Regions from separate parts of the Teredinibacter franksiae genome, predicted to be linked through region 3. Evidence: predicted binding sites of a transcription regulator. Region 3 holds the regulator's gene; each other region holds the start of a gene.
The links. The regulator sigma-54, encoded in region 3, starts transcription at its own class of promoters, with help from an activator protein. The targets are predictions, from matches to a motif close to TGGCACANNNNTTGCNNT.

Region 1 (7,303 bases), 110 kb from region 3:
GGATAGCCGCGCAATTAAGCGCAATAAAAGGGCCGTTAGCACGCGGGCTCATCTGATGGACGGCCGCTGCCGCTAACTCCTTCCCGGTGCCACTCGGGCCAGTGATAAATACAGACGCCCTACTGGGCGCGGCACGCTCTATCTGACTGTATAGCGCCTGCATCGGGGTCGACCGACCAATAAACTGACAAAAGCTTTCTTTATGATCGCGCGTAAATCGCTCAACGGTGTGGCGAAGCAAAGCCCTCTCTACCATCATTTGCTGTGCCGCTATCGCCTGACTTAGCGTCACTAACAGCTGATTATCTTCCCAGGGCTTATGCACAAAACCCCAAATTCGGCCCTCGTTAATAGCCGCCATTATCAGATCGTCGTCGGAATAGCCCGATAAAACGAGGCGCATAGATTCCGGATACATGCGCGCCACTTCCGCTAGGAAGGTAGCGCCATCCATCTCCGGCATACGCATATCCGACACAATGACATCAAAGGGTTTCTGCTCCAGCAGCTCCAACCCTTTTGCTCCACTGTCGACAAACACACACTCCGCATGCATTGGCTGCGTGGTGCGGCGCAAACTTTTGAGAATAGCGGTTTCATCATCCACAAATAATATGCGGGCCAAAACGGATGATTCATTCGTCATTCAATACGGCTCCCAATTATTTTGGCACCATAAGTGCAGGTTCCATACGGTAAGCCACACAGCTCAGCTGGCAGCCCTTTTAAATATTAGCTCAACGAATAGAAATATAGAGGTTTTCATGCCCAAGGTCCTAATCTTCACCCTGGCCGCCCGCGGATATCACTGGCTGTATCGAGATAATCTCGAAAGTCAGCGTGAGTATGCACAAAGACACGGGTACACCTACAGTGTAGTTGACCGCCCGCAGCTGACCACCCTTGGGTTAGATGTCGCTTGGCTAAAAATTCATTTAATTAAAAAAGCCCTTTCAATGGACTTTGACTGGGTATTTTTTATTGATGCCGATGCCAAAATCCAATCTAACTGCCCTCCCATAATCGATTTGCAACAGCAAGAAAAATCAATTTATGTCGCCAACGGCTATAGTGGTCGAATCAACTCAGGCGTACTCATAATTAAAAACGATGTCGCCAGCCGTAATTTTTTCAATACCGTTTTATCTCATCGTGACCATAGCCTACCCCCGGAAGACGATGTGGGCTGGGGTGAAAACGGACACATCATTCATTTTGCCAAAGCCAACGCGAGTATCGCCATTCTCAGCAAACACTGGAATAACAATTCCGACGCAAACCTCAATGATTATATCCGTCATTACAGCGCAGGCCCCCTGCGAAAACTGTACAAACCACGAGCAGCCGATTTCATTCGACACAAGGCGCTCAACTACTTTCTCGCGGTGCTTACGCGAACACACAAGCTTTTTAACTCCACAGAAAAAATCGACAACAAACAACTGCACAATATTTGCCATAGCGTTAATTTTATGTAGCCCGATCAGTAGAACGCCAACTACTTCTCGCCAACAGTTTTTCAACTTTCGTTACCTTGCAAACCTCCTGCACACGCCTCCGACCTAAATATTTCCTAATAATTTAACCAACCTCTATTAGCAAATTTCAATTTATTAAAAAATATATACTTTTCTCACATACCGGCTCACATACCGGTTTGCAAATTGATTTGCAATCTGCAAATCGCCAACAACAAAAAACCAGAAATATCCATTTTACTTATTAAAAACAATGATTTAAAAAACTTATTTAGGATGGCACGGCTACTGCAATAGACCCTTTACAAATCAAAACGAGGGTAGCGCCATGCACCAATTAAGCAGACCAGCCAGACGAAGAATAAACAGTTTTGAAATGTTTGAAGCATGCGTAGCCTGTTCGATCATCATAATTGTTTCACCCATATTTGTGATTAACGGCATACTCGCCGCTATCAATGGATCCCCCTACCTCAGGCAGTCCATTATTCAGGATGCCGTGGGTCGACAAATTGTTTTTTTACAGTGGCCGTATGGCATTCTCAAAAACACCCTACTTTTATTGAATGTTATTCGCGGCGATATCAGCTTATGCGGCGTAAGCCTTAAACATGCCTGCCACGATGATGCACTAGCGCCATTAACATCACTAAAGCCTGGTTTATTCAGCCTGCACGGTCAACGCCAGCTAATTGGTAATATTGAAATGACTCATGGTGAAACGATCCGCTTTCACGAGAGCCACAACAGCTTCCATTTTAATTTATCCATTATGGCTAAAACATTGCTTTGCCATGCGATCTACCAAGGTAACGCTTTACCCACACCATCAACGTTCAACCTGTTTGGCATAAAAATCCATAACGCCACAGCCAAGAGTGCTGTAGACACTATTCTTTCTGCGCCGAAAGAAACTTGCCGATCAGTATTTTTCGTTAACGTAAATTCAGTAAATATAGCCGTAAGGAATAATGCCTTTACTTCAGCATTGAACAATGCCGACATGGTATTGGCAGACGGATCCGGTGTTCGCTTGGGTGCCCGCCGAATGGGTGTAAAACTGCGTGAAAATGTAAATGGTACGGATCTTTTACCCCATATTTGTAAAGGCGCTTCAAAAAGAAAACTGTCGATATTCATGCTCGGATCAGCACCTGGAGTAGCCGAAAAAGCCGCAAAAAATCTTCAACAACAGTGGCCCCAGCTAGATATCGCCGGTATTCATCACGGGTATTTCGACAAAAATCATTCTGATGAAGTCATCGACATGATAAATGCCTCCGGTGCCGATATTTGCCTAGTGGCAATGGGCTCCCCCGTTCAGGAGCAGTGGGTGGAAAGTCATCAACATCAACTCAACATCCGAACCATTATCGCGGTGGGCGGATTGTTCGATTTCTACTCTGGCAATATTCGCAGAGCACCACCGTGGATGCGCGAGATAGGTATGGAATGGATTTTTCGCCTACTGATGGAACCACGAGCAAAGTTTAACCGCTACGTAATGGGCAACCCCCTTTACCTACTGCGTTTGGCTTTTTATAACCGCCCAACTAGCCACTAGCAAGATCAACAACCCCATATTTTTTAGACTTAAGTCGAAAGCCTTTATTGGAGTTACAGCCATGTTAAATTATCAGCCATCTGCGTTCTCAAAATTTATTTCTTCATTCTCTCAGCACCCTTGGTTTGCCCCCGGTCAGCCCGGTTTATCTCCAAGTATTCAGCGTACTGCCGCCGCCGCAGGGCTTGTTGTGCTTTCCCCCATATTACTGCTCGTGTGCTTGGCGATACGTTTGGAAAGTAAAGGTTCGGCAATTTTCTGCCAACAAAGAGTGGGTAAAAATGGTGAGGAATTTAAGTTATATAAATTTCGCTCTATGTATGGTGCAGATCATCCCAGTCATATCGAAGTACAGAATAAGCAGAGTGATCGTGAGGGTGTGTGCAAAAAACATTTTAGCGATCCCCGTGTTACTCCCATTGGTCAAATTATTCGCAAACTGTCCATAGACGAACTACCGCAATTATTGAATGTAGTGAAAGGTGAGATGGCCTTGGTTGGTCCTCGTCCCGCACTGCCACAGGAAGTTGCGGTATACGATTATAAAGCTCGACGGCGATTGCAGGTAACGCCGGGCTTGACCGGTTTATGGCAGGTATCTGGCCGGGCCGACACTACATTCGAACAGCAGATTGATCTGGACCTCCGTTACGTAACCAGTAAAAGCCTTTTACTGGATATTAATATTTTGTTGAAAACCTTGCCCGCGGTGATAAGTGGTCGCGGTGCGTACTAAGAGTACCCTAAAGATCCTTAAAAAAATCAAACAGGTGTTGATCTGGGAACAGATCAACACCTAAAATACTTTTTATACCATATACAATTATTAACAATATCGGCACGGCCGCCGCCAGCATAAAGTACGCAAATACAAAAGTGCTGAGCCCCTGCATGTGCACCATCCTTTTTTGTTCCTTTGCTCGGGTGTCCAACCTGCGGTCTTTGCCCATCAAAATAACAAAATAGAGTTTTAGAAAATACAGCGGTAACACTCCTCGAATATCGATGGCATGCTGACGAAAAGGCGCATTTGCACTAACCGCCGTGCGAATTGCGCGCAACTGAACAAGATTTAAAGTTTTAGTAACCTCAGGGTCAATAGCGCTCATAACATGGTGCGTATAGACGTCTATATTTCGCTTACTATTACGGGTCATGGTGATCTCTCATCTAAAAAATGCAGGCTTCTGTGAATGCGCCACACCAACAGTGCAACGTCATTTTCGCCGCCAACACTAAAAAAGCCACTACACATCAGCCTCTCACGTTTTTGCAAAGTGCAAATTGCGCAATTTAGCTATTTGCAGATTACGAATATGCATCTTCAAATTTTCGCTCGACATACATTTTACTATGTAAATCAATAACTTAAGATATGGCACGACCCATGCAATATTAAAGAAAATGTTGCGAGGTCACTATGCTATCTTCATCTATTCTAAAGTCAGTCTTCTTGGTTAGCTGCCTGTTTACCACCGCGTGTACGCAGCACCACGCCTTAAGATCCCCCGTAGATGCCGATGGTGAATTTTATGGCCAGTCGGGCGATAGCGGTCACCATGTTGCCCATGACGGAAGTCAACGCCACGTGTTCGCCTCTAACCTGAATTGCGAAGATTCAGGCGATAACTATAGAACAGCACATTTTCGAGCAGACCACGCGTTAGATCCGTCTCAGAAATCCAAATTCGCCACGCCTCCCAGCTATGCTTTTAATCGTGGTATACCCCTCAGCCCCGGGGACATGCTGGAAGTACAAATCGAAAACGGTGAGGGCTTTAATAACGAATATGTTTTAAACCCCGATGGCTCCCTGCATATACCCCTGCTTTTACCCATTGCCTCCGCCGGCCTTACCGTTCAACAGCTCGCTGAAAAAATTGAGATGGCACTGGTTCGCGCAGAAATTTTTCGGCCCACTGCAGCCCGAGCCAGCGTTCGAGTAAAACACTGGGCACCGGTGAACATTGGTGTGAGCGGTGCGGTATTTAACCCTGGCCGAGTCACCATTAACGAGAATAGCCAAGAAAGCATTGTCAGTGAACGCCTCAGCGCTATTGGCGATTTTGCCGCTAAGCGTTCGATTGTAGAAGCTATTCGTGCGGCTTCCGGTATTCGTCCGGATGCCAAACTAGATCAAGTGATCTTGTTACGCCGTGGCTGGCAGGTTGAGCTGGACCTCTCCGGTGTTATGCAGGGCAAACCCGTGCAAGACGTAGCGCTAGTAGACGGCGATCAAATCATTGTGCCCACCACCGGTTGCTTTCAATCCAGTCTCGCACGCCCCTCGCAGGTTACACCACGTGGCTTTCGCGTATTTATGTCTAACTTAACCCAACCCGCGAACGATAATTCAGGCGCAGCGATTGGTCGCTACAGCAGTAACTTGCCCTACGGCTCAACCCTTCTTCAAGCCGCCGTTTCTGCAAACTGCGTGGGCGGCACCCAGTTTGTTAACGCGCCACGTAAAATAGTGCTCTCCAGTAAAAACCCCATCACCGATCAAATGCAGGTCATTGAACGTTCGGTCGAATCTCTTCTGCGATTTCCTCACCGCGAGGACATTAATCCTCATCTGATGCCCAATGACGCCATCGCCTGTTATGACTCGGACGCTTCAAACCTACGGGATATTGCCCGCAGTGTCAGCGAGATCATCTCCCCGATCCTACTGATGTTTTAGAGGGCTAAACGATGAATACGCTTCCCGTACTAGCAACACACCAAGGCCGATTTAGCCGCCGCTTTCGTCAATACAAATACCTATGGGTATCCCTGCTTGCGACCCTCATCGTGGCTGGGCTAGTGGTCGCCTATCTCAGTAAATCCCCCGTTTACGCAAGCGCCTTAAGTGTGGTTCTGCCCGGGTCTGGCAGTTCCAGTAACTTTGCTATCGACGACGTTGGATCAGCCTCACAGTCTACCCGCACGCCATTTTCAAGTATCGCCTTCAACCCGCTGGTGAACTATAAAGAGATTTTCAAAAGCCGGGGCGTAATACAAAGTGCAGCCGCACGCTTGGGGGTTCACCCCACAGCATTAACACCACCTCGTATCGAGCTGCGCGAGCGTACTTCCATTATTTACATCCACGCCGATGGTGGCTCCGCTGAATCGGCACAGCGATATGCCTGGGCTTTATTTGACTCTTTTCAGGAGGAACTCGAACGCCTGCGTCAGGATGAAATGTTGCGAAGAGACAACAGTATTTCCTCGGTAATGGAGCAATACCGCTTGCGGCTTATGCAAACCCGACAGGCCATCGTTGATTTTCAACAACGTTCACTGCTGGTCTCTGGCGAACAAGTTACACAACTCATGCACACGCTTACCAATATCAATGAGCGGCGTATATCTGTTCAATCTAGCGTCCGCAACGCCCATGATTTTGTTCGCCAGCTAGGGATTGATTTAGGGGTATCCCCCGCTCTGGCTGGGCAAGCGTTTCGCCTGCAAAGTGATCCCGAATTCCGAGGCTACCTGAAAGAACTGGACACCAGCGCCATGAAAGTAGCCGAGTATTCCAGCCTATGGGGCAGTAAACACCCCAAGGTGGTGGCACAAAACCTACGCTACGATACAGCACAGCAATCGCTGAAGTTTAGGAGTACCAAGTTGGTTGGCACTCAATCGGCCGAAATTCTGCACAACATCGATCTAGCCTCAAGTATCCATCGGGCAGAGCTGTTCGCTTCACTAATGGAGAATTACGCAAAACTTCAGGGCCTTCAAGCAGAGAGCACTCAGCTAGATATTACTGAAACTAAACTCGAAGACCGACTTAAAGTGTTTACCCGTGAGTCGGCTGAATTAGAGCGGCTAGAACGTGAACACGCACTTGCCGAAGCCGTATTTACCTCGGCTGCGGTCAAACTGGAAGCGGGTAAATCGGACATTTTTGCTTCTTACCCAGCCTTACAGATGCTGGGTTTACCGTCATTACCCTATGCCCCCAAAAGCCCTAACACCACTATCGCTATCGCCATTGGCGCAATGGCGATTCTCTTTATTCTGTTTGGATTATTCACCGCATGGCACCGTCAATATTTAATCAGCTTACTGCTGAAGAACAGCTAGTTTATTCTGCACTGATATTCAGCTACCCCATTTATGTAGTCGGGGGGCTCTATGTACTGGGATCTGTACTTGGCTGGGCACTGCTGGGGGTTTTCTTGCTGCGCGTTTACCTGCTGGGTAAAGCCAAATTCCCTGTGCCCATTCTGGCCTTAGTCTCACCCATAGTGTGGTTCTGGATATTAGC
Region 2 (7,303 bases), 2.7 Mb from region 3:
CAATATGCGCCCAAGAGAACGTAATTGGTCAAAGGCGCCAACTCGGTAGGTATCTGTTGTAACCAGTGCCACCTTTCCTGGCCCGTGCTCAAGCACGTAACGTGCGGCCAATTTAGCGATGGTGGTGGTTTTACCTACACCGGTCTGGCCAACAAACGCGAAGATACCGCCGCTGTTGACAAGATCTCCGTTAAATACCGGTATTTCATTTGCCAGCTGGCTCATGCAAGCACGCCAAGCTTTGCTTACCTGCTTTTGAGACCCGGCTTCGCGCATCAGTCGCTGACTAATAGTCTCTGGTAGCCCTAAGCGGGCCATATGCTCCGACAGTACGTTGGCCTGCATCGGCAGTTTTATTTGTGAGGGCACCCCTATTGGGTTGTCCTGCTGCGCCATCTTCCACAATTGCTGTTCGAGAATCATGCGCATATCGGCAATTTCACCCTGTAAATTTTCCATGCGCACGTCATTTTCTCGATGCACGGGTGCAACACGTTCTGAGCTAGCCTGCGTGGATGAAGCCTGTGCTGGCGCAGAACCCGCGGCCGATAATCTAGAGGCTGGCTCCGTATTCGCCTGCTCTTGGTGTTGCTTAAAGGCATGAACCTTTTGCTCTTGTGCCGCGAGGCTTTCGCCAATAGGACGTTCGCTTTCCTTGGCATGGCGCTTGGCATCCATCATACGCTCACGCGCCCGCTCTATTTCGCGCGCCAGCTCTTCGCCTTTTACAGGAATACCGGCCTTAGGATCGTTCATTTCTACACGACCACCAAATTGGGCGGCCGCCTCATCTACACCCGCTTGCATTTGCCATGCAGAATCACTGTTCATGGCGGTATCCACATCGGTATCAAAGTGACCGCCAAATTCCCGGCGCACACCTATACCGCGTGTCGGTAAATCCGGCTCAAGGGAGGTAATCACTTCAACCCCTTCGGCTGTTTTTTGACTGGAGAGAATTACCGCCTCCGGCCCTAGCTCATCGCGCACCAAATCCAGGGCCCTTCGCATAGAGGGCGCTACAAATCGTTTAACGAGTTTATTGGTTGTCGGTTGCATGACTCACTCTCCGTTATTTTTTACCTAAGGAACCGCTTAGACTTCATTAGGGGCTCCCTATAGACCACCTCAGGCGTTAAGCACTTCGCCGCCCACACTGGCTTCTATCGTAATCTGTTTGGTATCGGGTACTTCGTTGTAAGCAAGAACGCGCATATCTGGAATGTTGAACCGAACGAACTGGGCCATCATCGACCGTACCTGCCCCGCTACCAGTAATACCTGCGGTTTTCCACTGGCTTCCTGTTTTTTCGCCGCGGCTACCAACGCATTGTTGATACGTTCAGCCAACTGAGGCTCCAGAAATGCACCATCGTCGGCGCCAGTTTTTTGTGCTTGCTGTACCGACTGTAGCAACAACTGTTCCAGTGCAGGGTCGAGGGTAATCACAGGAAGCTCTGGGTCCGAACCAACAATGCTCTGCACTATTTGACGAGCAACTGAAGCGCGCGCAATGGCAGTGAGTGAAGCGGTATCGAGGTTTTTGTTGCCGTGGGCCGCCAATGCCTCAGCAATGGTGCGCATGTCTCGCACCGCAACCTGCTCACGTAGCAACGTTTGTAAGACTTTGAGTAATTGATTAATGGATATGGTATTGGGAACCAACTCTTCCACCAGTTTTGGCGATTTTTCTGCGAGTAAATCTAACCATTTCTGTACGTCTTCGTGACCGATCAGCTCGTGCGTGTGGTTTTGAATAATCTGGTTTAAGTGGGTGGCCGCTACCGTACTGGCATCGACCACCGTGTAGCCTAGGGTTTGGGCTTTGTCTTTTTGGTTTTCATCAACCCACACGGCATCTAAACCAAAAGCCGGGTCTTTCGTATGAGTGCCCTCCAGCTTGCCAAAAACCTGACCGGGGTTTATGGCCAACGAACGATCGGGATACACCTCGCCCTCACCCACGGCAACACCCATTAGATTAATACGGTAGGCGCTAGGCATTAGATCGAGATTGTCGCGAATATGGACAGCAGGAATCAGAAAACCCAGGTCTTGAGACAGCTTTTTACGTACACCTTTGATGCGCCCAAGTAACTCGCCATTTTGATTTTTATCCACTAATGGAATTAGCCGATAACCTACTTCTAAGCCAATAATATCCACTGGCGTCACGTCATCCCAGCTGACCTCCGCAGGCTCTGCGGGAGGCGTGCCGTCCGGCGAGGGTAGACCTTGCTGTGTAATTGAGGGAGGAATATCGCCCCGCGAGGGAATGGGCCCAGGCGAACCCCGTTGAAACCCCCCCACCTCCACAACCTCAGCCTGCTGTTGCTTAAAATGAATGAAGTAAGCAATTAAACCGCAAACCGCCGCGAGACTTATAAACGACAGGTGGGGCATTCCGGGAATGGAGCCCATAATAAACAGGATGACGGCCGCTACTGCCATCGCTTTGGGCGATGCGAACATTTGCGATAACACCTGACGATTCATATCCTCAGAGCTGTTCACCCGCGTTACCATAATCGCAGTAGCCGTAGACAGTAACAGCGAAGGGATTTGTGCCACTAGGCCATCACCAATGGTAAGCAGTACATATTTTTGTAGCGCATCTTGAAATTCCAACGCGTGCTGCGTCATACCAACAATTAGGCCACCAATAATGTTGATGATGAGAATAAGAATTCCGGCTACCGCATCGCCACGTACAAATTTACTGGCACCGTCCATTGCACCGTAGAAATCGGCCTCTGAAGCCACATCCGTGCGCCGGGTACGGGCTTCCTCCTGATCGATTACGCCCGCATTTAAATCAGCATCTATCGCCATTTGCTTACCGGGCATTGCGTCGAGCGTAAATCGCGCACTTACTTCAGAAACCCGACCAGCACCTTTGGTTACCACCACAAAGTTAATAATGATAAGAATAATGAATACGACTAAACCAACCGCATAGTTACCGCCAATGACCACTTCACCAAAGGATTGGATAACTTTCCCGGCGGCATCACCACCTTCATGCCCCTTCAGCAGCACCACGCGCGTGGACGCCACATTAAGCGCCAAACGCATAAGGGTAGACACCAACAAAATGGTCGGAAAAACAGCAAAGTCTAATGGACGCAGGCTATACACCCCAACCAATAGCACCACAATAGAAAGCGCAATATTAAACGAGAAGAAAACATCTAACAGGAAAGCTGGCAACGGAAGGGTCATCATGCCCAGCAGCATCAACAAAAGAATGGGGACGGACAAATTGCCTCGACCCGCACCACGTATGCCGTCCACCATTCCCTGGCCCGTTACACTTCCGGGGAGAGACTTCAAATGCGAGAAAAAAGGTTCAGCCATTAACCAGTACTACCGCTGTTGTAAGGAGGAAGTGACAATAAAATGTCGCCATCGTGTTTCCTTACTGTCATGGCAAGAAGCGTTCCTCTTTTAAAGCATCATATGGAATAACACCGGCTTAGCTATACCAAAAGCGTGTCAAAAGACCACGGCATTTTCGCAACCTTCACCTGCTCTGGTGTTAGAATGAATAAAAGCCCTAGCTTGCCCCTTGCTTTACCTAAGGTTAAGAGGTTGGTTTTACAAAAGTATCAAGTAAACCGCCGGCTCGTGGTAATAGGAATCAATCGCGTACAGCTCGGAGCATACAGCGTTTATTCACACACATACTCAAGAGGTGAGATATGAATATGGCCAGTTACCTGTATATGGGGGTAATGCTGTCAATTTCTGTCCTCAGCCTGCCCTCTTCAGCCGCACCAATAGAAACGCCAGAAAGCTCCGTGGAGGGATCGGCTCTAGAAACTGTGGGTGTTTTTACTCCCGCCCGCACAACCTTAGATTTATCACTGGTTCCAACCGTTGACGATACCGAGCTACTGAGTATTAACGACGAAGTTAAATCCATTTTGGATCGTGTTATCGCGCCTTTGCATACAAAGCGAGAAAAAGCGGTAGAACTACAACGACTGCTTTTTCAACCCATGTTTTTAGGTATCACCTACGATATCAACGAAACTAAAACAGCACAGCAAACCTTCGACAGTGGCACGGGCAATTGTTTGTCCCATGCTAGCCTGTATCTGGCGGCAGCCCGTCACCTCGGTCTTAGAGCACATTTTCAGTCTGTGGAAGTACCCCGTGAGTGGCTAAATCGCGATGATTTTTATCTAGTACCGGGACACGTCAATGTCGCCGTACTTATACCAGGTAATACCATTACCGTTGAATTCACCAATGCGTATTCTGCCCGCAAAACGCAATTACTGAAAAGCCAGCCATTAACAGATAAACAAGCGCTGGCCGAGTACTACAACAATATCGGCATGCAATACATGGAAGAACGTGAGTACCTTAAAGCTATCGCGTACATGCGCAAGGCTACAGAGACTTACAAAAAAACCTCTTCTGCCTGGTCAAACCTTGGTGTTACCTACAAAATAAATGGGCACTTGGATCTTGCCGAAATCGCCTACGAAAAGGCATTGAAATACGACAAGCGTAATCTATCGGTTATTAACAACATCTATATTCTTTATATACAAACCAATAATATAGAGAAAGCCAATAAGCTGGCAAAACGCGTAGCGCGCTACAGCAAGAAAAACCCCTACTACCTAAGCAAGCTTGCTCAAACCGATATTGCACTGGGTAATTATGACCGCGCCATTATTTCATTAAAAAAAGCTATTCGTATAAAACAGAGCGAACCAAAATTCTATTTAAGCTTGGCCTACGCTTACCACCAGTCGGGTCGATTTGAAAAAAGCATTGACGCTGTTATAAAAGCTCAGGCATATGCCGCCAGCAAAAATGATTTAAATCGATATCAGGCAAAACTGGAGTATCTTAAACGCTATCACGCGGGGCTGTGAAAGATGCTGATTCATCATCAGCATCTCTCGAAGAACCCTTCTAGCCCCTACGCCCTAGTGAGATTTCAAGCTTACAGCTAGGGCACACACTATCGTTTATCCTAACGAGTTCATCACAGCACCCGCAAGGCTTTAACGCCAATGCTTTTCGGTAAGCGATGACTCCTTGAGCCTCTCGTATTACGCCAGTAGGCATCCCAAAAAAATTTCCCAACATCGGCACTGGATCGAGGCTAGGATAACGTTTCAAAAAAACCACGACAATTGTCGCTACAGAAGATGATATTAATAATGCATATTCCATAATAATCTCCTTTTCTAACACTGAGGGGAACGCAAACTTCAGCTAATCAAAAATCTACGCGGTATAAATACTATTGTCCTGCAAATCACATTAGCGGTACCCATTACTTAAGTAGTGCAGGAATACCGGGCAGCATACCCACAACAGCCATGGACAGAGTGCAAATTAAAAACGCACTAAGCGGGATTACTAGACGATCCTGAAAACTCAAACGAGCTTTGCGCTTATGATCACCAATAAGACCGTTATTATCTAACAGCATCGTCAACGACCATCCGAACACAGGGTTAACAACGGCCGATGCAAGAATACAAATACCCGCTGTCTCGGCTCCTAGGGTGTTTTTTACCATTTGAATACCCGCTTCCAACAACGGCATAAATACTCCTACGAGTAACGCAATGCACATGACCGGCTTCCAAACAGTGATATCCATTGGATACCCCGACAACGCCAATAAAATACATAAAACACCGGTAATAATTGCTCCCGCAGGTATGGGCCGTTTGGCTATTGCAGTGGGAATCATGTAAGTTCCCCACGACGATGTAACGTTCCCGCCACCAATAACCGACGCGACCGCTTGCCGAAAGGAACAGGACGTCATGGTATCGTCCACATCCATCAGTACATTTTTGGCCTCTTTGGGATAATTTAATTCCTGAAAAACACGATGACCAAGAAAATCCGGCGACCACATTGCGACCGCTAAAATTGCAAAAGGGGTGACCGCAATAAAATGCCCGACATTGGGCAGCCCCAATTTCCAGCCGGTGTTTTCACCCCACCAATAAAACGGATCTAAACTTGGCATACCGGGTGCAGTGGTAAACTCAAATGATGCCCCGAGTAGAATCGAAATTACCAGTGCCAGCGCGGAGCACAAAGGTATGGACAACCACCGCTTTCCAATTTTGGCCAGCCATGCATATACGACGGTGGTTACGATGAGTACAACAAAAAATACAGCTCCAACACCTTGGTCAAGCGCCCATTGTTTGAATTGCCCAAGCTGTGAAACAACACCCATAGCACCGAGATAAATCAATAACCCACCTGATACACCGCTGGAACTCAAATTAACCAGACGCGAACCACCGCGACTAATACTCAACAGCAAGCCAAATACGGCGATCATAATTCCCAGTGCCAGCGGGTGACCTCCGGAAGCGGCAATAACACCAATAAGCGGTATCATTGGGCCATGGTTACCGGCGAGGTTAGCTCGAGGATTAAAAAACCCAGAAGTTAGAATCACAAACAAAAAAGCCGATACCAGTAATTCAAGGCGTACATTTTCAATGACGAATGCCTGATCTAGACCAAACGCACGCGCATAAGCTGACATCACCGCCGAAAACATCACCGTAATACCAATGGTGCCAGCAATCGCAGGCACAAAATCCTCCCACTCAAAACTAAAATCTCGCCCAGGAAGGTTAAGCTTCCACCGCCTTGGGTTCATGATTACCAGTTCGTGATCGAGGTACTCTGCTCGCGTACGAAAACTGGCTTTAGGTTTTCGTCTTCGCTGATACTCCGAAACCTGAGGCTCATCATCAAATCCATCTGAAGGTCCAATTACCACTTCAGCCATAAAATTTCTCTCCAGACTAACGTCCATTAATGATATAAAAACCGAGCTCTAAGCAATATAATTGACTAAAAGTGAATGCAACCAAGAAAGATAACTAATTCTTTAAACCACCTGTTACCTCATCTAAGATACGGGTATAAATAAATAACACAAACTCGAATTCTCTATTGTTGATATCAGGAAACTTGATGTGAAATTTAGCCTAAGGCAAATGCAAATATTTCAACTCGTCGCCGAACACCGAAGCGTGTCTGTTGCCGCAAAAGAACTACACATGTCTCAATCTGCCGCCAGCATGTCGTTGGCTCAACTGGAATCTATGCTCGGCCATCCATTATTTATCCGACAGGGAAGACGCATGGAGTTAACCAGCTGGGGACAGTGGCTTCGCCCACGCGTACATGAATTGGTAGCCAGTTGTTATGCGATTGATATGGGTATGAGCACTATGGAGGTGATTTGCGGCAGGCTAAACCTTGGCGCGAGCCAAACACCCGCAGAACACTTAGT
Region 3 (7,303 bases):
CGAGGCCTGCCATGCTCATTAACGAGTGATCGGCTTCTTCACGAATAACGTCTACCACATCATCGATGGTGATTCGGCCGAGCAGCTTACCCTGGTCGTTTACCACGGGTGCCGATACCCAGTCGTGCTGCTCGAACAATTTGGCTACATCTTTGTCGGCCATGCTGGCGGGGATGGCGTTGGTGTCGGTGACCATTACTTCGCGCACGGTAACGCTAGGGTCCGTGGTGAGTAGTTTGCTTAGCGGCAGTACACCCAAATAATCGTCTTTACGGTTAACGACAATTAAGCTGTCGGTGGACGGAGGTAGCTCGGGGTGGCGACGTAGGTAACGCAGCACCACGTCTAGGGTGAAGCGCGGACGCACGGTGATGGTATCGGTATTGGTTAGGCCCCCGGCGGTTTCTTCGTCGTAGGCAATAACTTCCTCAACGCGCGCTCTGTCCTGATCGGACATGGCTTCCAATACTTCTTGGATAACCTGCTCGGGCAGCTGTTGCAGAATGTCAACAGCATCGTCGGTTTCTAAGCCTTCGGTAATTTCTACCAGCTCTTCGGTGCCCATGCCTTCGAGGAAGAGTATTTTGACATCGTCCCCGAGCTCTTCGAGTACCTCACCGGAGACTTCTTTGTCTACCAGATCCCACAGTAGGGTGCGAGAGGGGGGAGGGGAGGATTCTATTAAATGTGCAATTTCAACCGGCCGTAGGCCATTCAGCATTTGCCTTACTTGGCGAAAGGTACCGCTGTCGAGCATTGCCTGCATTTTGCTCAGGTGAGCATGCGGCTGATAATCGGCTTGTTCGGCAGCTTGCGGCATGTGGTGGTCCGGTTGCAGTGGCTAAATTTGGAATGTGGAAATTGTAGCCTTTTCAACGGCTTCCGGAAATCTTCTTAGAGCTAATCTTGCAATTAGTTTGGTGTTTATTCCGCCTCGTCGAAACGGTTGTGGATTAGGGTTGTTAAGGCGTCCATTGCAGCCGCTTCGTCTGTGCCTTCGGTACGCAAGGTTATGTCGGTACCTTTTGAGGCGGCAAGTAGCATTAGCGACATTATACTTTTGGCATCGGTCGTTTTTCCTTTGGCTATCACGTGTATGCGAGAGGAGAAGCGCATGGCGACATTTGCCAATTTTGTTGCCGCTCGTGCGTGCAGGCCAAGCTTGTTTATGATTTGGATGTGTTGTTCCTGCATGGCAGTGTTTTTATTCTCTTCGCTGATCTCGGCGCAAGCCGCTAGTGCCCTGGTTTATTTTCCAGTTGGCGGTGCCTGGTTTGTACGTTTTTATAGTCGTCCTTTAATGCTTCTGCGAGGCGTTCGCACATATACACGGAGCGGTGCCAGCCGCCGGTACAACCGATGCCAATACTGAGATAGCTGCGGTTATTGCTTTCGAACTTTGGAATCCATTTTTTAATAAAACCAAGAATGTCGGCAAACATCTCTTCGACCTCCTGCTGGCCGCCGAGAAACTCAATAACCTGAGGTTCAAGCCCAGTGTGGTCGCGCAGTTGGGTGCTCCAGAAGGGGTTGGGCAGGCAGCGAACATCGAAGATAAAGTCAACATCTACGGGCACACCGTATTTATAACCGAAGGATTTAAACATGAGTGCTACGCCTTTACCGTTTTTACCTACCACCAGATGTTTGATGGAACTGCGCAGTTCGTGCAGGCTGAGGTGAGAGGTGTCAATGGTAAAGTCTGCCGCTGCGGCCATGGGTTGAAGTATAGCTTTCTCTTTCTCGATAGCTTCGTTAAGGCCAATAAACTCGTCGGAAAGAGGGTGGCGACGCCGTGTTTCGGAAAAGCGTTTAAGCAGCATTTCACGCGAGCTATCGAGAAATACGATCTGGTACTGTTTGCGGTCGATAGGGGCGCTGGCAATAAGTTCGCCGAGCTTGCCGAGGTCGCTATAGATATTGCGTGCGTCAATGCCGATGGCAAAGCGCTGGCTATCGGCGTTGGGTGCGGCGGCTATTTGCTCGATAAGGGCCGGTAACAAGTTAACCGGTAGGTTGTCGATACAGGTGTAGCCTTCGTCTTCAAGCAGGTGTAGGGCCGACGTTTTACCGGATCCAGATCTTCCACTGATGATAAGCAGGCGCATAAAATTCTTCCGGGAAAGTTGTTCGCTGGGTAAGTGTAATACTGGTGCGCTCTTCGGAGCGCTTAGACCCGACGGGCTGAGCCATAGGCTTGGGCTCAGTTTTTAGTTTACACCAGAAGCGATACGAAACAATTCTTGATTGTTGTGACAGGCCCTCAGGCGCTTTGCGTAGCTTGGGTCTTGCAGGTTTTCGGCAAGGCTCGAGAGGGTTTGCAGGTGGGCGTCTTCAGCGTTCTCGGGCACCAGCATGGCAAATACTAGGTCCACGGGCTCACCGTCTACGGCGTCGAAGTCGATGGGCTGCTCGAGGGTAATACAGGCGCATAGGGTTTCACCCCCGGTGGCAAATCGGCAGTGGGGTATAGCAATACCCTGGCCGATACCGGTTGAACCCAAGCGTTCCCTTGAAACGAGGCTCTGAAAAAGCGCTGTCTCGTTGGTACCTTCAATGGCGTGGGCAAAAATGCCAGCGAGATTTTCTAGCAGGCGTTTTTTGCTGCTGTCGCTTGTGGCGGCTTTGCAGCGATCTTCGGAAAGGAGTGACGAAATCTGCATGGTGATTCGATTGCCGGTGATGTCCGTATTAATATTAGATGAGGTTTAAGTCTTTTGTGCAAAGCGATTGCTTTGTTGAGCAACTCATCGAATTGGCGCGCATTCTACCAATAATCCGTGATCTTCCAAGAGTTGGGAGCTGGGGAAATCAAAAAAAGAGTAAATAAAAATTTAATCACTTATTCAAGGTGTGGTAAATGGCTTTACACCAGCCGCTTTCGTTCGTTGGAAGGTGGTATGTGTAGCGATTCACGGTACTTGGCAATTGTGCGTCGGGCCACCTTGATTCCCTGCTCGCCCAGTAGCCCTGTGATTTTTGAGTCGCTTAGGGGTTTGCGTGCATTCTCTGCGGCCACCAATTTTTTAATGATGGCGCGAATGGCTGTAGATGAACACTCTCCGCCGGTATCGGTGGCAACATGACTTGAAAAGAAGTATTTCAGCTCGAAAATACCCTGGGGGGTGTGCATGTATTTTTGTGTGGTTACCCGAGAAATGGTGGATTCGTGCATTTCCACTATTTCGGCAACATCGTGCAGCACCATGGGCTTCATGGCTTCTGGGCCGTAGTCGAGAAAGCCCTGTTGTTTTTCGACAATGCAGGTGGAGACTTTTAGCAGGGTTTCGTTACGGCTTTGCAGGCTCTTTAAGAACCAGCGAGCTTCCTGTAGGTTGTCGCGCAGGAAAGTGTTGTCGGCACTGGAGTCCGCACGCTTTACCATCGATGCATAGCCGGAGTTAATGCGAAGCTTGGGGGCGATGTCGGGGTTAAGCTGCACAACCCAACGATTATTGACCTTGCTGACAAATACATCGGGTACTACATATTCGGTATCGTCGCTGCCAATGGATTCTCCGGGGCGTGGATTTAGCCCTTGGATGATACTAATGGCCGCTTGCAGTTCGGGCTCTTTGAGCCGAAGCTTGCGCATAAGTTGCTTAAAGTCGCGGCTTGCGAGCAGGTTCAGGTAGTCTTTTACCAGTGCGCGTGCATGGCTGATATCGGGGCCTTCAACGCCTAGCTGGTTCAGCTGGATAAGCAGGCACTCGCGGATATCTTGGCTGAGTACGCCCGGAGGATCGAACTGCTGCACGCGATGAAGTACGGCGAGAATCTCATCTTCTTCGAGTTCTTCATACTGTGTCATCAGGCTGGTGAACAGCTCTTCAAGCGGTTGCCCGAGAATACCGTTGGGCTGCACGGCATCGATGAGGGTTTCGGCAATTTCTCGGTCGAGGTCCGACATGGGGGTGAGGTTGAGTTGCCAGTGCAGGTGATCCTGCAAGGTTTCGGACGTGCCCCGGCGGGACTCAAAATCGTAATCTTCGCTGTCGGGTTTAGCTAGGCCGGAACCTGATGGCGTAGGTTCGTAAATGTCGTCCCAGCTGGTGTCTACCGCGAGGTCTGTTGGAATGCTGTCTTCATTCCAGTCACCGTCAGGCTTGTCGGCAAATTCCTCCGCGCTGCTGGTGTCATCGGCGCTCGCCGTGGTATTAGCTGCTTCGGTGTCCTGCGAGGTGTTTTGGTTGTCTGTTGCCGGCGGTGCTTGTTCGTTCGCGTCGTTTGTCGCTGGCGCCTCTTCTATATCGTCCGACGTTTCGAGCATTGGATTGGAGTCCAGCGCCTCTTGAATTTCGACTTGCAGGTCCAGCGTCGAAAGTTGCAGTAGGCGAATGGCCTGTTGCAACTGTGGTGTCATCGTAAGTTGTTGTCCCAGTTTTAGCTGGAGAGATTGCTTCATAGGATGAACTGCGAACGTGTAGTGAGTAAAGGGTTACAAGTCGTAGTTTAGTCTTCGTATTCGAGACGCGCAATGGTTTTTAAAAGCAAGGAATATGCCGGTTTGAAGACCATTTTAAGGGGGTTGTCAAGGAAATCTCGGGGATTATAGGGTGAAATGTTTACCTAGGTACACTTCTCGTACTTTCTGGTTGTTGAGTACTTCCGCTGCTGCACCTTCGGCAATAATGTGGCCCTCAGAAACGATATACGCCTTCTCACAGATATCCAGTGTTTCTCGTACATTATGATCGGTAATGAGTACGCCAATGCCGCGCCCTTTTAGGTGTTGAACAATTTGCTTAATGTCGCTGACAGAGATGGGGTCTACGCCGGCAAAAGGTTCGTCAAGCAGGATGAACTGTGGTTCTGTGGCTAGGGCTCTGGCGATTTCAACGCGCCTGCGTTCACCGCCAGAAAGCGCCATGCCCAGGCTGTCACGAATGTGTTGAATGTGGAATTCGTTAAGTAATTGCTCCATGGCGGCAATACGCTGTTTGCGGTTAAGCTCTGAACGGGTTTCTAGAATAGCCATAATGTTGTCGGCCACTGTCAGCTTGCGGAATACCGAGGCCTCTTGAGGTAGATAGCCAAGACCTTCTCGAGCGCGCTCGTGCATGGACATTTGGGTGACATCTTTATCGGCTATTGATATTGCACCTCTGTCAGCTTTTACGATGCCTGCAATCATGTAAAAGCAGGTGGTTTTTCCGGCGCCGTTCGGGCCCAAAAGGCCGACGATTTGACCATCTTCTACGGTGATGGATACGTCTATAACAACTTTTCGGCCTTTATAACTTTTCGCCAGATGCTGGGCGCTTAGGGTAGGCATGGTGCAGTTGGTTGTCCTTTGTTTTGTTTGTTTTGGGCTCTATTCTTCAGTTTCGTTTTCTGACGAGAGCGCTTTAGGCGGGATAATCATTTTTACTCGGCGATCGTCACCGGAGGCGGTGGCTTCTCCGCCAGCTTTAACGACGGCTTTTTTTACGTCGTATTCAATTCGATTACCGCTGAGGCTGGTGCCTTCTTGCTTGAACGCAGCATTATCAATCAGAAACAGGGTTTCGTCGGTGATGCGGTATTCAAGTCGGTTAGCCTGCGCGGTAACCGGGTTGTCACCCATATTGGGCACTTGGCTAAGGCGGGCGGGTTTGCCGGTGGCGACAACTTTTGAATAGGTGTCGTTGCTACCAAAAATGACAACTTTTTCGGCGGTAATCTTCAGGCTGCCCTGCTCAACGATAACCTTGCCGGCGTAAGTAGTGGTGCCAGACTGGTCGTCGAGCTCTGCGCTGTCGGCTTGAATGCTCAGGTCTTGAAAACGATCGTCGGGGAGTGCGTGAACAGCCGCCGAGGTGAAAGCAAAACTGACAAGGGCCAAAACGCAAAACAGTGCGAGCGCAAAATGACTTAAATGAAAAAATGATTTAGATAGTTGCTGCTTCACTTTACTTGCGCCGGGATTTTATGAATGGCTTTTACGCGGTGGTGTAAGCGAATTTTTCGATTTTGAAAATCTGCTGTCATACCCACTGCGTCTATGGTGCCGTAAGCGGACAGTATTTTAACAGGCTCTTGGGTGTGCGCGAGCTTTTCTGTGGGATTAATTACTAAAGACTCGGTTGTTAATTCTGTTGCTAGGGTTCTCGCTTGGCTGCTGCCATCGTTGGCGTCGGCTAACGGTGTTTGCCAGATGCGAACCGTATCCCAAAGTGTAATTTCTTCCGGGACTCGCTGCAGTCGTCCTTGGTTTGCCTCGATGTGCCAGGGGTTTTGTTGGTCATAGAGGGTAAAGCTTGGGGCGTGCATCAGCGTGTATTCTTCCACTGGCTTTTGCATTTGTTCAATGCGGAAGTGTTCGAGTATTTCCGCCGTAAATGCATAGTCAAGCCTCCCCTTATCGTCGTAATGGCTAGTTGATGCGTCTCGGGCGACGGCGTAGGGGAACTGCGAACCGTCGAGGGCCGACGCACGCGGCGGGGTGAGAATTTCTTCGGAAGAATCCCAAAACATAACGATCGCGGAGATTGCGAGGCATGTGAATAGAATGTACAGGCGGTTTTTGTTCATTAGCGAGTGTAGGCCTGCAGTGCTGCGTCAAAGGTGCCTTGGGCTTTCATAATGAGATCGCAAGCATCGCGAACGGCACCTTCTCCACCTTTGTTGGTGCTTTGCCAGTGCGCTAGTTCAACAACGGCATGGTGTGCGTTGGCAACGGTAAGCGCCAAGCCGACTTTACACATAACGGTCAAATCGGGGTAGTCGTCACCCATAAAGGCTATTTCGTTTAGTTCGACCGAGTGGCCGTCGAGTAATTCCTGCATGGCGGCGAATTTGTCTTCCCGGCCCTGTATGAGCAATTTTATACCTAGGTCGGCAGCGCGCTTGGCGACAATAGAGCTGTTGCGACCGGTAATAATGCCCACTTCTACACCGCTGCGGCGAAGCATTTTTATGCCGTGACCATCGAGTGTATGGAAGGCTTTCATTTCGTAGCCTTCACCGCTGAAGTAGAGTTTACCGTCGGTGAGTACACCGTCTACATCGAGCAGGAGGTACTTAATCGCGCGGGCTTTTTGTTGTATTTCATCGAGAGATAAATGCTTCATAACAGTCCTGCCTGCAGCATGTCGTGCATATGCAGGATGCCGATGGGTTGGTTGTTTTGGGCTACTACCAGCGCGGTAATTTTATGGGTTTCCATAATGTTAAAAGCCTCTGCGGCCAACGCGTTGGGTTCTACTGTGCGTGGGTTGGCGCTCATGACTTGTTCGATGGTGGAGGCTTTTATATCGATATTGTTATCCAGGCAGCGGCGAAGGTCGCCGTCGGTGAATACGCCTAGAAGTTGGTTTTCTGT
Region 4 (7,303 bases), 720 kb from region 3:
GTCAGTAAGCGATACCGCCGACAAACCGAACCACGTAGGGGTTCCCACCGCCCCAAAAGACACGGGAACACTATTCAAAATCAAACAAAAGATCGCGACTCGTACCGCAGGAAACCCTAGGCCAACGAGCACAGGGCCAGCAAGCGCTGCCGGCGTGCCGAAGCCGCTAGCCCCCTCGATAAGAAACTGGAAGGCCCAGCCCACAATCATGAGTTGCGCAACCGGGTTATCCGAAATACTGTTTAACCACGTGCGGATTACGCCGAGTGCGCCAGTCGATTCCATTGTGCGGAACAAAAATATGGCCCCGGCAATAATCAGAATGGGCGTCCAGGCCACTAGCAGTCCATCGAGTACCGCAGCGTGGACTTGATTTGGGTCCCTCGAAAATACCACCAACATGCCGACGTAAACCACCAGCGCCGATAACGGCAAAGCCCTGTACGACGGCATACTGTTTTTCTTCGTCATCAGATAAATCAGCAGCACAATCGGAAAATAGGCGAAAAAAAGCTGGGCCATAAAACAACAGGTCTCAAGTCTGAGGGCACCACTTATTTCAGCGGTGCTCCGTGTAATTGGAGTAACAAAACGGCGCATAGCCTAAACCATCAGGCACAAAATATCTGCACAAAATCGGTGGTGCCCATTGCGCCCGCTCAACTAAGGTATACTTGCCGCCCCAAAGCGACCACCCACAGAACCGTTACTACTCGCACAGAGGTTTATTCATGAAAGTTGCCGTGTTCAGCTCCAAGTCTTATGACGAAGAACACCTTACCAAAGCCAATGCAAACGCCGAACTGGAGCTAACTTTCTTTGTGCCACAGCTCACCGCGCAAACAGTGGCGCTCTCCAATGGATTCGATATTGTCTGTTGTTTTGTCAACGATGTGATCGACAATACCGTAGCCAAAGCGCTAAAAGAAAATGGTGTTCAGCTAGTAGCTATGCGCTGTGCCGGGTTTAATAACGTCGACCTTGATGCCTGTGAAAAGCACGACCTACCCGTGGCGCGCGTTCCAGAATACTCCCCCAATGCCGTCGCCGAGCATGCCGTCGCCCTCATTTTGGACCTTAACCGCAACATTCATCGCGCCTTTTCACGCGTACGTGAAAACGACTACTCACTGAGTGGGCTAATGGGTTTCGACCTATTCGGCAAAACAGTCGCCTGTGTCGGTGGTGGCCGCATTGGCCAGTCCTTTATCCGCATAATGAAAGGCTTTGGCTGCCGTGTACTTTGCTACGACCCCATGCCTTCCGATGCATTAAAAGAGACCGGCGCAGAGCTGGTGCCACTGGAACAGGTATGGGCTGAATCCGACATCATTTCCCTACATTGTCCTCTGGTGCGCTCCACTTACCACATTATTAACAGCAACTCTCTTAGCCAAATGAAGCCAGGTGTAATGCTCATTAATACCAGCCGCGGCGGCCTAATCGACACCCCAGCGATTATCACAGCACTTAAGAGCGCTAGAGTGGGCTACCTTGGGCTGGATGTGTATGAAGAGGAGGCTAACCTATTCTTCGAGGACTATTCCGACCAAGTTCTGCAAGATGATATTTTTGCCCGCCTTACCACCTTTAAAAATGTTGTTATCACCGGCCACCAGGCCTTTTTCACCCACGAAGCACTGCAAGCTATTGCCGAGGTTACCCTGGCAAACATCCATCACTACAATAAAGGCGAGCTGGATAAAATGTGCTTGGTAAAAGCCTGAAGTAACCATGCTTTCGAATTCACACGAGTCAGCACAGCCAAAATTCAAAATAGTTCCGAAAAGTCCCTCGTTTCCAGCAAATTACCCCTTGCAGGCCTAGGGCGAACTGTATAGAATTTCGCACCCTTAAACGGAGTGCGTCTGGGCATGTTGACGCACACTAGAAACCGAACAATACAAAGGTAGGTATATGCCTTCAGTAAAGCTGAAAGAAAACGAACCATTTGACTTTGCTCTGCGCCGCTTCAAGCGCTCATGCGAAAAAGCCGGTGTACTAGCTGAGGTTCGCCGTCGCGAGTTCTACGAGAAGCCAACGTCTGTACGCAAGCGCAAAGCAGCTGCTGCTGTTAAGCGTCATGCAAAGAAGGTTCAACGCGAAAATCGTAAATTCCAGCGTATGTACTAACGATTAATGCCGGCACTATACCGGCATTTGACCGAGCTCCCAGCCTAACTCGAGCGGGAGCCATCTGCGGAAAGTAATTGTGGCCAGCGAAATTAAAAACCGTATTGCTCAAGCCGTAAAAGATGCTATGCGTGCCAAGGATAAACAACGCCTTGGCGTGTTGCGTATGGTTATGGCGGAATTCAAACGCATTGAAGTTGATGAGCGCGTCGAGCTCGATGATGCTCGGGTACTTGCTGTGCTCGACAAAATGGTCAAGCAACGCCGCGACTCCCTTAGCCAGTACCTTGAGGCAAATCGCCAGGAACTGGCCGATGTGGAATCAGCCGAAATTGCGGTTATCCAGGAATACTTGCCCGCAGGCCTGACAGAAGTTGAAATTACCGAATTGCTTAAAAGCGCCATTGCCGAAACGGGTGCCGAGTCTATGCGTGACATGGGCAAAGTTATGGCAATTGTAAAACCTCAGGTGCAAGGTCGCGCCGATATGGGTGCCGTCAGTAAGCTGGTGAAAGCCCTTTTAGGCTAACGGACACCCTCCTCACCACATTTCCGACATTTCACCTCCCCCTCTACCTTATTGCGTACAGTTGCAAGCAGCTCATTTACCGTGCGGTTTCCAAAACTGGTGCGTTATTTGCTCCTCCTATATTAAATTCAGACCGTTTTTACTCACAACCTGGTTTTATGCACCATTTGGGTGATTAATACCTGCTCAACAGCGTGCGTAGCAAAACATAAGGCCCAAAACTGGTGCATAATTACATACACGAAGCCATCACCCAGCACGGATTGCCAGCCCATTTCGAGGCGACAGTTAAACAATGGTACCTTCCATTGGCGGAAAAAATTGCACAACGTCAGAGCGCGAATACAAAGACGCTGGTACTCGGTATTCAAGGCTCTCAGGGCAGTGGTAAAAGCACTCTAGCAGACTTTTTACGCCTGCTCTTGGCCCATGAATACAAGCTCAACTGTGCGATTCTGTCCATCGACGATTTCTACCTTACCCGCGCAGAACGCCACGCCCTATCAGAGAGCACTCACCCACTACTCATGACGCGAGGCGTCCCCGGCACCCACGATGTCGCCTTAGCAATTTCCACTATTCAGCAACTATGTGCCTTGGGCAAAAATGAATGCTGCACGCCCGTGCGCTTCAATAAGGCCATTGACGACCGAGAAGCAGAAGCGCAGTGGCCAAGTGTTATTGGGCCAATCGATATTGTTATTCTAGAGGGGTGGTGCGTTGGCTTATCGGCGCAAGCTGACCATGAGCTCAACACACCGACCAATGTATTAGAGCAAACCGAAGATAAAAATGGGCAATGGCGCCGCTTCGTCAATGGGCAGCTCAGCGGGCATTATAGCGCGCTATTCGAATTACTCGATTGCCTGGCGGTACTTAAAGCACCATCCTTCAATAGTGTGTTCCAATGGCGCTTACTGCAGGAACAAAAGCTTGAGCAACACTGTCTACAGCTGCCTGCGGCACAACGAGCACACAGTAAAATACTAAACCCGAGTGAAATTGAGCGATTTATTTCCCACTATCAGCGCCTCACAGAGCATGGCTTACGCACACTACCAACAACAGCCGACTGGTTGCTGCCACTTGGAGATGACCACCAAATACTTAACCTAACAAGTAAAGCAAACCGATGAACGACCGACTAATGCAACCCCACTTTCTCGTTTCAACCGATTTGGACGGCACCCTGCTAGACCATTACAGCTACGATTGGCAGGCAGCTGCACCGTCATTGGCGCGACTGGCGAAATTGGGCATCCCCGTGGTTATTAATACCAGCAAAACCTTTGAAGAGGTAGTGTCATTACAGAGTTCGATGTTATTGACAGCCCCCTTTATCGTTGAAAACGGTTCCGCACTTTTTCTGCCAACATCTCAATTTGAACAAGCGCCCGATGGCTGTGAGAGTAACAATGGTTTTTGGCGATTATTATTCGGTTGCGAACGGCAAGCCGTTACTACTGCCCTCAGTAAAATACGACAGGACCAGCATTGGCAGTTTGAAGGCTTTAGCGATATGAACGTTGCCCGGGTTATTGAACTAACCGGACTCACCGAAAGCGACGCACAGCAGGCATTGAACCGTCGCTTCTCCGAGCCTCTGGTATGGCACGACAGCGATGCCAACTTTGTCGATTTCGTTAAGCAGCTTGAAGCCCTTCAATTTCGTGTTATTAAAGGCGGTCGATTTGTACATGTATTGGGCCAAACAGACAAAGGAAAAGCCATTGACCGCTGTAGACGATACCTGCAACATTTTTATAGCACTGAACTCAATCTCATTGCCCTAGGGGACAGCCCAAACGATATCGACATGCTTAATATTGCCGATATTGCCGTGCTCATTAATTCCCCCACACACGATTACCCCGCACTCCCTAACGCCGTCGGCGAGGTATACCAAACCCAAGGCTTAGGTCCTGTAGGCTGGCACGAAGCAATAACTAAATTTATTCCATAATACTCATTCAAGGAATTCCCATGGCTGATTTCTACCAAAACGGCATTATCACTACGCTGCATAACCTTAAACAAAGACCTCTTGAGGCTATGGAAGAAGAACTGCGCAGCTTCGCCAAAGCACGCCCCATGAGCTTGGTACTGCCCTCTTTATTTTCAGAACTGGAGGGCGAAGCCCTGCCCAACATTGTTAATGAACTCAGCAAAGTAAATTACCTTGATGAAATCGTCATAGGCCTAGACCAAGCCGACGAGGCACAATACCGCCACGCTCTGAAGTTTTTTAAACCACTTAATCAAAACTTTAAAGTGTTATGGAATGACGGACCGCGACTACGCGCCGTCGACAAAAGACTCCAAGAAGAGGGACTATCTCCACTAGAGCCAGGTAAAGGCCGCAACGTATGGTATTGTCTAGGCTACGTACTGTCGGGCGGTAATGTAGAGTCTATTGCACTCCACGATTGCGACATAGTGACCTACGACCGCAGCATGCTCGCACGCTTAATTTACCCTGTTGCTAACCCCGCGTTTAATTACGAATTTTGTAAAGGCTATTACGCTCGTGTTGCCGAAGGCAAAATTCATGGGCGCGTCAGCCGCTTACTCGTAACGCCACTCATTCGCGCATTAAAGAAAACCCTCGGCCACCACGATTACCTCGATTACATCGATAGCTTTCGTTACCCGCTTGCCGGTGAATTTTCGTTTCGTGCCGATGTTATCAGTGATATTCGCATCCCTAGCGACTGGGGCCTGGAAATTGGTGTGTTATCCGAAGTGCATCGAAACTTTGCCAACAACCGCTTGTGCCAGGCCGATATTGCCGATGTATATGATCACAAACATCAAGAGCTTTCTCCAGAAGATGCCGCGCGCGGCCTCTCTAAAATGTCTATAGACATCTCCAAAGCACTGTTCCGCAAGCTTGCGACAAACGGCGTGGTCTTTACTTCCGAAACATTCCGTTCCATTAAGGCCACCTACTTTCGTATTGCTCTGGATTTTATCGAAACCTATGATAACGACGCACGTATGAACGGCCTAAAATTAGACATCCACTCCGAAGAACAGGCTGTCGAAATGTTTGCAAAAAACATTCTCGCCGCCGGGCACAATTTTTTAGACAACCCAATGGAAAAACCCTTTATGCCCTGCTGGAATCGGGTGATTAGCGCCATCCCGGGTGTACTGGACGACATTAATCAAGCCGTTAAAGACGATATGGAAGAGTTTGGACAATAATCCCTTTGGCAATTGTTATGAATCAGTCACTACAGAAAGAACTTAAATTTTTGGTTGAGTCTCACTTGTCGCTAATCTACGAAGGCGACAACATCAAGCCACTAGCCAGCCGCCTGCTACACATTATGAAGCTGGAGGAGAACTGTCTTAAACCTGGAATCCACGAAAACTCTTGGAACGAAAAAGACATTATTATGATCACCTACGGTGATTCGATAAAGTCGGAAAAAGAAGAGCCTCTTCAGACGCTCAACACCTTCTGTAATGAAAGGCTTAAAGATGTCATTAACGGTATTCATATACTACCGTTCTTTCCCTACAGTTCTGACGATGGTTTTTCTGTTATTGATTATACTCAGGTAAATGACGCTCTTGGGGACTGGTCTCATATCGAAAACATGGGCGGCGAGTACAATTTAATGGCCGACCTAGTGGTTAACCACTGTTCCAGCCGTAGCCGTTGGTTCGACAATTACAAACAGCGGAAAAGCCCTGGCGTAGATTATTTTATTGAAGCCGACCCCAATACCGATTTAAGTAACGTTGTTCGCCCGCGCACATCCCCGCTGCTGCGCGAGGTGGAAGATCTACAGGGCATACGCCATGTTTGGTGTACTTTTAGCCATGATCAAGTCGATTTGAATTTCGCCAACCCCGATGTACTCTGCGAGATGGTAAAAATCATAAAGCTGTATCTGGATCGCGGCATAAGAACCTTTCGCCTAGACGCAGTGGCGTTTCTATGGAAAGAGTTAGGCACTACCTGTATTAACCACGTAAAAACCCACGAATTTGTACGTCTGTTTCGTACACTGATCGAACACCATTCACCAAATGCCATCATCATCACCGAAACAAATATACCCAACCATGAAAACCTATCTTACTTTGGCAATGCCAATGAAGCCCACGCCGTCTATAACTTCTCACTGCCCCCCCTCCTTATTCACGCATTAGTGACAGGTAATAGTAGCCACCTCAAACGCTGGCAAATGACCATGCCCCCAGCCCAAATGGGTACATTCTATTTAAATTTTATCGCCTCCCACGACGGCATTGGACTACGCCCGGCAGAAGGCTTACTAAGCGAGAATGAAATTGATGAAATGGTTAATACTATGCAAAATTTCGGTGCACGGGTTTCTTGGCGTGCAACGGAAGGCGGTCGAGCAAAACCCTATGAAATTAATGTCACGCTGTTTGACGCGCTTCAGGGCACCGTTAAAGGGCCAGACAAATGGCAGGTTGAACGTTTCCTCTGCGCACACGCCATTATGCTTTCTTTAGAAGGCATACCCGCAATTTATGTACACAGCATGCTCGCCACCAACAATTATTCAGAGGGTGTAGAGCTCACTAACCACAACCGTACCATTAACCGGTACAAATGGAATCACGAAGAACTCTGCTCAAAGTTGGACGACGGCTATAGTC

Region 1: H5336_RS14190 (WecB/TagA/CpsF family glycosyltransferase) is a predicted target of sigma-54. The motif match lies at 1,756-1,773, and genes of this name have one in related genera.
Region 2: flhA (flagellar biosynthesis protein FlhA) is a predicted target of sigma-54. The motif match lies at 3,427-3,444, and genes of this name have one in related genera.
Region 4: H5336_RS17515 (phosphoribulokinase) is a predicted target of sigma-54. The motif match lies at 2,760-2,777, and genes of this name have one in related genera.

What each region holds. Positions count from the first base shown of each region.
Region 1 is NZ_JACJUV010000001.1:3,334,252-3,341,554, reverse strand. It holds gene H5336_RS14200 (sigma-54-dependent transcriptional regulator) at 1-646, opposite strand, end outside; gene H5336_RS14195 (glycosyltransferase family protein) at 765-1,478, shown strand; gene H5336_RS14190 (WecB/TagA/CpsF family glycosyltransferase) at 1,855-3,042, shown strand; gene H5336_RS14185 (sugar transferase) at 3,104-3,778, shown strand; gene H5336_RS14180 (hypothetical protein) at 3,786-4,199, opposite strand; gene H5336_RS14175 (polysaccharide biosynthesis/export family protein) at 4,463-5,725, shown strand; gene H5336_RS14170 (GumC family protein) at 5,737-7,119, shown strand; gene H5336_RS14165 (O-antigen ligase family protein) at 7,074-7,303, shown strand, end outside.
Region 2 is NZ_JACJUV010000001.1:713,172-720,474, forward strand. It holds gene flhF (flagellar biosynthesis GTPase FlhF) at 1-1,059, opposite strand, end outside; gene flhA (flagellar biosynthesis protein FlhA) at 1,129-3,357, opposite strand; gene H5336_RS02825 (transglutaminase-like domain-containing protein) at 3,702-4,892, shown strand; gene H5336_RS02830 (DUF3360 family protein) at 5,300-6,793, opposite strand; gene H5336_RS02835 (LysR family transcriptional regulator) at 6,984-7,303, shown strand, end outside.
Region 3 is NZ_JACJUV010000001.1:3,444,068-3,451,370, forward strand. It holds gene mgtE (magnesium transporter) at 1-820, opposite strand, end outside; gene H5336_RS14685 (HPr family phosphocarrier protein) at 925-1,194, opposite strand; gene rapZ (RNase adapter RapZ) at 1,236-2,108, opposite strand; gene H5336_RS14695 (PTS sugar transporter subunit IIA) at 2,211-2,663, opposite strand; gene H5336_RS14700 (RNA polymerase factor sigma-54) at 2,867-4,405, opposite strand; gene lptB (LPS export ABC transporter ATP-binding protein) at 4,550-5,275, opposite strand; gene lptA (lipopolysaccharide transport periplasmic protein LptA) at 5,315-5,890, opposite strand; gene lptC (LPS export ABC transporter periplasmic protein LptC) at 5,887-6,513, opposite strand; gene H5336_RS14720 (KdsC family phosphatase) at 6,513-7,052, opposite strand; gene H5336_RS14725 (KpsF/GutQ family sugar-phosphate isomerase) at 7,049-7,303, opposite strand, start outside.
Region 4 is NZ_JACJUV010000001.1:4,160,127-4,167,429, reverse strand. It holds gene H5336_RS17535 (L-lactate permease) at 1-522, opposite strand, end outside; gene H5336_RS17530 (2-hydroxyacid dehydrogenase) at 732-1,727, shown strand; gene rpsU (30S ribosomal protein S21) at 1,918-2,133, shown strand; gene H5336_RS17520 (GatB/YqeY domain-containing protein) at 2,213-2,662, shown strand; gene H5336_RS17515 (phosphoribulokinase) at 2,887-3,798, shown strand; gene H5336_RS17510 (HAD-IIB family hydrolase) at 3,795-4,625, shown strand; gene H5336_RS17505 (glycosyltransferase family protein) at 4,646-5,869, shown strand; gene H5336_RS17500 (alpha-amylase family glycosyl hydrolase) at 5,887-7,303, shown strand, end outside.